2 linked regions of the Aminobacter aminovorans genome follow. The protein of the gene in region 1 interacts with the protein of each later gene in a pairwise test. Links are inferred from orthologs where the notes say so. Each region holds a gene or a part of one and is shown in the gene's direction. Other genes may lie near its edges. The genes, in order: topA and DY201_RS01705.

The links.
Region 2: the proteins of topA (region 1) and DY201_RS01705 interact in binary tests that used the Escherichia coli proteins (3 or more experiments, as listed by UniProt). The link is inferred for Aminobacter aminovorans from one-to-one orthologs.

What each region holds. Positions count from the first base shown.
Region 1 is NZ_UFSM01000001.1:2,973,239-2,976,764, reverse strand. Bases 127-3,336 are described here. They hold topA (type I DNA topoisomerase), read left to right. Parts: upstream 127-523; coding sequence 524-3,136; downstream 3,137-3,336. Other genes in these bases: rnr (ribonuclease R), read left to right, coding at 3,143-3,336; dprA (DNA-processing protein DprA), read left to right, coding at 127-245. Also shown: more of dprA, read left to right, coding at 1-126; more of rnr, read left to right, coding at 3,337-3,526. UniProt on the Escherichia coli protein: Releases the supercoiling and torsional tension of DNA, which is introduced during the DNA replication and transcription, by transiently cleaving and rejoining one strand of the DNA duplex.
Region 2 is NZ_UFSM01000001.1:342,300-345,384, forward strand. Bases 96-2,864 are described here. They hold DY201_RS01705 (IMPACT family protein), read left to right. Parts: upstream 96-1,070; coding sequence 1,071-1,658; downstream 1,659-2,864. Other genes in these bases: DY201_RS01690 (class I SAM-dependent methyltransferase), read left to right, coding at 96-194; DY201_RS01695 (pyridoxamine 5'-phosphate oxidase family protein), read left to right, coding at 295-771; DY201_RS01710 ((R)-mandelonitrile lyase), read left to right, coding at 1,909-2,310; DY201_RS01715 (D-alanyl-D-alanine carboxypeptidase family protein), read right to left, coding at 2,335-2,864. Outside these bases: more of DY201_RS01690, read left to right, coding at 1-95; more of DY201_RS01715, read right to left, coding at 2,865-3,085.

The sequences.
Region 1 (3,526 bases):
AGCCTTTTGTCCCGACCAGACTGGAGGAGCCGCCTGATTTCACCGCCACGCCGCCACCCGTCGACGGCGACCGCGCCCGGGTGGTCGAGGCGCTCGGCCCGGTCCCCGTCGAGATCGACGAATTGATCCGCCACACCAAGCTTCATCCGGCGCAGATCTTCATGATCCTTCTGGAGCTCGACCTCGCCGGCCGGCTCGAACGCCATTCGGGTGGACGAGTTTCGCTTGTCGCGCCTGACATGTGACTGCCGCTCGCCGCAACGGTCGGGCTCGGCGTGAGCCGGCGCCAGTTCCGGTGCCAAGACCAGCCGCAACCGGCGCTGGCGGAATCATGGCAAAACCATCCTGAATTGCAACAGCGAGATTTAATATACCCTGGATTGCAATCCCGTTCTTCACCGTCGTTTTTGCCCCCTTCCCCTTGACCGGACCGAAAAGCGCGGCCATGTGACGAGCGAATTCAAAATCTTCGCCACGCGCCGTTTGCCGTTGTTTTGGCGCTTCACTGGAAAATCAGCCACATATGGACGTCGTTGTCGTCGAGTCACCGAACAAGGTGAAAAGCATCAACAAGTACCTGGGCCGGAACTACAAGGTTCTCGCCTCGTTCGGCCATGTCCGCGATTTGCCGGCCAAGGACGGCTCGGTTAAACCGGAAGACGATTTTGCCATGTCCTGGGCGGTCGACAGCGCTTCGGCGAAGCGGCTCAACGACATCGCCAAGGCGGTCAAGGAAGCCGATGGCCTGATCCTCGCAACCGATCCGGATCGCGAAGGTGAAGCCATCGCCTGGCACGTGCTCGAGGTGCTGAAGCAGAAGCGGGTGCTGAAGGACAAGACGATCAAGCGCGTCGCCTTCAACTCGATCACCAAGCAGGCGGTGCTCGAAGCCATCTCCAATCCGCGCGAGATCGATCCGCCGCTGGTCGACGCCTATCTGGCGCGCCGCGCCCTCGACTATCTCGTCGGTTTCACGCTGTCACCGGTGCTGTGGCGCAAACTGCCCGGCGCCCGTTCGGCTGGCCGCGTGCAGTCTGTGGCGCTGCGCTTCGTCTGCGACCGCGAGGCCGAGATCGAGCGCTTCGTGCGTGAGGAATACTGGCAGATCGCAGCCACCCTCGGCACGCCGCGTGCGGAAAACTTCGAAGCCAGGCTGACCGCTTTCGACGGCAAGAAGCTGCAGAAGCTCGACATCTCCTCGCAGACCATGGCTGACGACATCAAGGCGATGCTCGATGGCGCCAGCTTCAAGACGCTGTCGGTCGAGGCCAAGCCGACCCGGCGCAACCCGAGCGCGCCGTTTACGACGTCGACTTTGCAGCAGGCGGCGTCCTCGCGTCTCGGCTTCTCGGCAAGCCGCACGATGCAGGTCGCCCAGCGGCTTTATGAAGGCATGGAGATCGGCGGCGAGATCGCAGGTCTGATCACCTATATGCGTACCGACGGCGTGCAGATGGCGCCGGAGGCCATCGAGGCCGCTCGCAACGCCATCGTCAAGGAATTCGGCGCCAAGTACCTGCCCGAAAAGGCGCGCCAGTACACCACTAAGGCCAAGAACGCCCAGGAAGCGCACGAAGCCATCCGTCCGACCGACTTCAATCGCACGCCGGCCGAGATGCGCAAGTTCCTCGATGCCGACCAGGCCCGACTCTATGAGATGATCTGGAAGCGCGCGATCGCCAGCCAGATGCAGCCCGCCGAGATCGAGCGCACCACCGTCGAGATCGAGGCGCGCAATGGCGCAAGGACTGCCAGCCTGCGCGCCGTCGGTTCGGTCACCCGTTTCGACGGCTTCATCGCCGCCTATACCGAGCAAAAGGACGAAGATTCGGAAGACGAGGAAAGCCGTCGCCTTCCCGAGATTCGTGCCGACGAAACGCTCAAGCGTGAGAGCGTCAACGCCACTCATCACACAACCGAGCCGCCGCCCCGCTATTCCGAAGCCAGCTTCATCAAGAAGATGGAAGAGCTCGGCATCGGCCGGCCCTCGACCTATGTCGCCACACTCAAGACGCTTGAGGACCGCGACTATGTGAAGATCGAGAACCGCAAGCTCGTGCCCCAGGCGAAGGGGCGGCTGGTCACCGCCTTCATGGAGAGCTTCTTCCGGCACTATGTCGAATACGACTTCACCGCCTCGCTCGAGGAAAAGCTCGACTTAGTCTCCGACGGCAAGCTCGCCTGGCGCGACGTGCTGTCCGATTTCTGGAAGGACTTTTCCGGCGCCGTCGACGAGATCAAGGAGCTGCGCGTCACCAACGTTTTGGACGCGCTGAACGAGGAACTCGCACCTCTGGTGTTCCCGGACCGCGAGGACGGATCGAATCCGCGCATCTGCCCGAAATGCGGCACCGGCAACCTGTCGCTCAAGCTCGGCAAGTATGGCGCTTTCGTCGGCTGCTCCAACTACCCCGAATGCGGTTTCACTCGCCAGCTCGACGGTCCCGGCGGCAATGGCGACAATGGCGGCATGGAAGACGGCACCAAGATCCTGGGCAGCGATCCCTACACCAATGAAGAGATCACGCTGCGCAGCGGCCGCTTCGGTCCCTACATCCAGCGCGGCGACGGCAAGGAGGCAAAGCGCTCGAGCCTGCCCAAGGGCTGGGCGGCGGCCTCCATCGACCATGAAAAGGCGCTCGCTTTGCTGGCGCTGCCGCGCGATGTCGGCCAACATCCTGAGACGGGCAAGATGATTTCGGCCGGTCTTGGCCGCTATGGCCCGTTCGTGCTGCATGACGGCGCCTACGCCAATCTCGAAAGCATCGAGGACGTGTTCTCGATCGGCCTCAACCGCGCGGTCACCGTGCTTGCCGAAAAGCAGGCCAAGGGCAAGGGCGGACGGGGCGGCGGCACCCCGGCAGCCTTGAAGGATCTCGGCGAGCACCCCGCAGGCGGCGGCAATGTCACCGTGCGCGACGGCAAGTACGGCGCCTATGTCAATTTTGGCAAGGTCAATGCTACCTTGCCGAAGAATACGGATCCGGCCACCGTCACCATGGAAGCAGCGCTTGCTTTGATCGCCGAAAAGGAAGCGAAAGGCGGCGGCGCCAAGAAGCCTGCCCGTGCCGCCAAGAAGCCCGCGGCCAGCGCAACCAAGAAAGCGGCCGCCAGCAAGGCCAAGAAGAAGGACTAGGCGACCGTGGCGCGAAAGATTTCCGGACGAAATGCCGGCACCAGACGCGCCGCAAGCGACGAGGTCCGAGGCAAGGACATCTACCGGCCGTCGCGGGACGAGATTCTGCGCTACATCGCGGAGAATCCCGACCGCAGTGGCAAGCGTGACATCGCCAAAGCCTTTGCGCTCAAGAACGACGACCGCATCTGGCTCAAGCACCTGCTGCGCGAATTGCAGGACGAGGGCCTGCTCGAAAAGAGCCGCAAGCGCCTGACGCGCGCCGGCGCGCTGCCGCATGTCGCCGTGCTCGACATTTTCGGCCGCGACGCCGAAGGCACGCTGCTCGCTCGCGCCTCCGAACAGCCGGATGGCCAGATCGTTGCCATCAAGCTGTCGCGCGGCGGCAAC
Region 2 (3,085 bases), 2.6 Mb from region 1 along the record:
TCTACGGGTCGGACGTGAATGCGGCGCTCGATGCGCTTGTCGGCCTTTACATGGTGAAGGACGCGCTTGCCGGCGCTGACGAACCACCTGAAAAGCCGCTCCAACGGCTGCGCAACCTGCTCGAGAAGCATATGACTGCCGAAGGTGTGATGTTCGACTCGCGTGCATGGATCATCAGCGCCGAGCAGCAATAGCGGGCTGGGCTGTAAGCACGCGTCGCCCACTTAGGATCGCCGGCCAGATGGAACCTCCCGTGACGCCAGGGGTTGAACCTCCTTCAAGGAGACATTCACGATGGCCGACAAGAGAGAGTTCGAAGCGAAGTTCTGGAAATCGATACGTTCAGACATGACCGTGATGGTGAGTGTAGCTGGTATCGACTCACGCCCGATGACCGCGCAGTTCGATGGCGATCGCACGACCATCTATTTTTTCACGGCAAGCGACACCGAGCTTGCAGGCAAGCTGGCGCGGGCCAGGAAAGCCACGCTCGTCTACGCCTCCAAGAAGCATGACCTGTTTGCCACCGTCCATGGCACCCTCAGGATCGACAGCGACCGTGGCACGATCGATCGGCTGTGGAACCGCTTCGTGGCCGCGTGGTTCGAGAAGGGCAAGGATGATCCGAAGCTCAGGCTGCTGCGGTTCGAACCGGCAGACGCCCAGATTTGGCTCGACGCTTCCAGCCTCGTTGCCGGCGTCAAGATGTTCCTGGGCCTGGGTGACCCGAAGCAGGACTACAAGGACAGCGTGGCGAAAGTGCCACTTTAGCCAGCGAATTCGGGAAGCAATCGAAACGTCTGGCGCACCCGACAGGATTCGAACCTGTGACCTCTGCCTTCGGAGGGCAGCGCTCTATCCAGCTGAGCTACGGGTGCTCGTCGGCGAATTCGCGCCGAACACGCCCGGCGCACCGGACGACGCGCGTTCATAACCGATGCGGCGGCAAGCTTCAACGGGGGAAGTGGCAAATCGCAATGCCCAGACCGATCGGGTGTTGCGGCTATCGGTCGACTCAAGCAAGGCGCAATTGACGGCCACCCTTCCGGCATTGTCTAACGCCCTCAGACATGTTCACGCTCGCTCACCCCGCAACCTTCGCCCAGGACATCAAGAAGAGCCGGTTCCTGGCAACCGCCGCGCCTGTGGCGGACGAGGCGGCGGCGAAGGCGTTTATCGCTGCGAGTTCTGATGCCGGGGCCAATCACAATTGCTGGGCCTGGCGCTTCGGCCAGAGCTACCGCTTCAGCGATGACGGCGAGCCGAGCGGGACGGCGGGCAAGCCGATCCTGCAGGCGCTTGATGGCCAAAACCTCGACAATGTCGCCGTCGTCGTCACGCGCTGGTTCGGCGGCATCCTTTTGGGCAGCGGCGGGTTGGTACGAGCCTATGGCGGCACCGCGGCCGCCTGCCTGCGCAGTGCTGCCAAGACCGAGATCGTCATTACGGTCGAGGCAACAATCACCTGCGGCTTCGCCGATCTTGCGATCGTTCAGGCAAGGCTCGCGGCCCAGCCGGGCGTGCGCATCGTCGCCGAGACCTTCACCGCGACCGGCGCCGAGCTTGTGGTTGCGCTGCCCGTGGCTGACACGGCTGCGACCGCGCGGATGATAACCGACCTGACCAGCGGGCGAGCGATCGTCGCCCTGCCGGACTGACGCAGCCACGATACTTCAATCGATCAAGCGCGGCTAGACTTGTCGGCGGCCAAGAGGCACTGCTTCAGCTTGTGACGCGGTGCGCGCCCAGCGGGATGCGCAGGGACGGCCACCAAGGGCGTTCCCGCTCGCTGGAACAACGTTCCAGGAAAAGCGTGCAGTGGTGTTCCGTCCGGAATAGCGTAGCAACGGGAAATGAGGCTCCGCGATCCGAAGAGAGAGCGGCCAGGCACGACCATAGGAGACCAGAATGGAAATCAAACGCAGCGGTTCGCGTCCTTCGGCAACGCCCTCCCCCGACTATTTCACCGGCGCAGTGCGTCAGGATCCTGTTATCGAAGCGCCGGCGCCGGCGCGGCTGCGCGCCGTCACCGTCACCTTCGAACCGGGCGCACGCACGGCTTGGCACACGCACCCGCTCGGCCAGACGCTGGTCATAACCTCGGGTCTCGGTTGGGCACAGGTCTGGGGCGGCAAGGTCGAAGAGATCAGGACCGGCGACGTGGTCTGGTTCGCGCCCGGCGAAAAACACTGGCACGGTGCTTCCGCGACAACAGCCATGACCCACATCGCGCTGCAGGAAGCGCTCGACGGCCGCGCCGTCGACTGGCTCGAGCACGTCACGGATGATCAGTACAACGCGCCGGCGTGAGCCGCGCTGCGCCAACCAGCAAGGCTACTGGATTTCGCCCATCGGCACAGGCGCGTCGCCCTGCTGGATGGTCGCGGACGTGTCGACAGGCATAGGCATGCCAGGGGCAGCGGGTGCCGGCAAGGGTGCTGCCAATGCGGTAGCCGCCGGTGCCGGGGTGAACAGTGAGGACGCCAGGCTGCCGCCGGCGGCCTGTGGCATGTAGCGGACGATCATTTCTTCGACCTGGGCGTTGCGCTTGCGCGCCGTGTCGCCGCCCATGACGACGATCACCAGCTTGCGGCCGTCGGCCTGCACGGAGGTGACGATGTTGAAGCCCGAGGCCCTGATATAGCCGGTCTTGATACCGTCGACGCCGTTGACCCGGCCGAGCAGGTCGTTATGGCCGCGGATGCGCTTGCCGCGGAAATTGAAGTCGGTCGCCGAGAAGTAGTAGTAATTCTGCGGAAAATGCTTGCGCAGCGCCATGCCGAGCACCGCCATGTCGCGCGCTGTGGTGCGCTGCTGCGGGTCGGGCAGGCCCGAGGCGTTGCGGAAGATGGTGCTGGTCATGCCGAGTTGACGCGCCTTTGCCGTCATCTGGCTGGCAAAACCTGCTTCCGAACCGCCGAGATATTCGCCGACGGCCACCGCCACGTCATTGGCCGACTTGGTCGCAAGCGCCCGGATCGCCGATTCGAGCTCGATCTGCTCGCCACGCTTGAAGCCGAGCTTGGAGGGCGGCTGCGAGCGGGCGTTCTCCGACACCGGGATGAGCGTCGTCTTGGAGACGCGC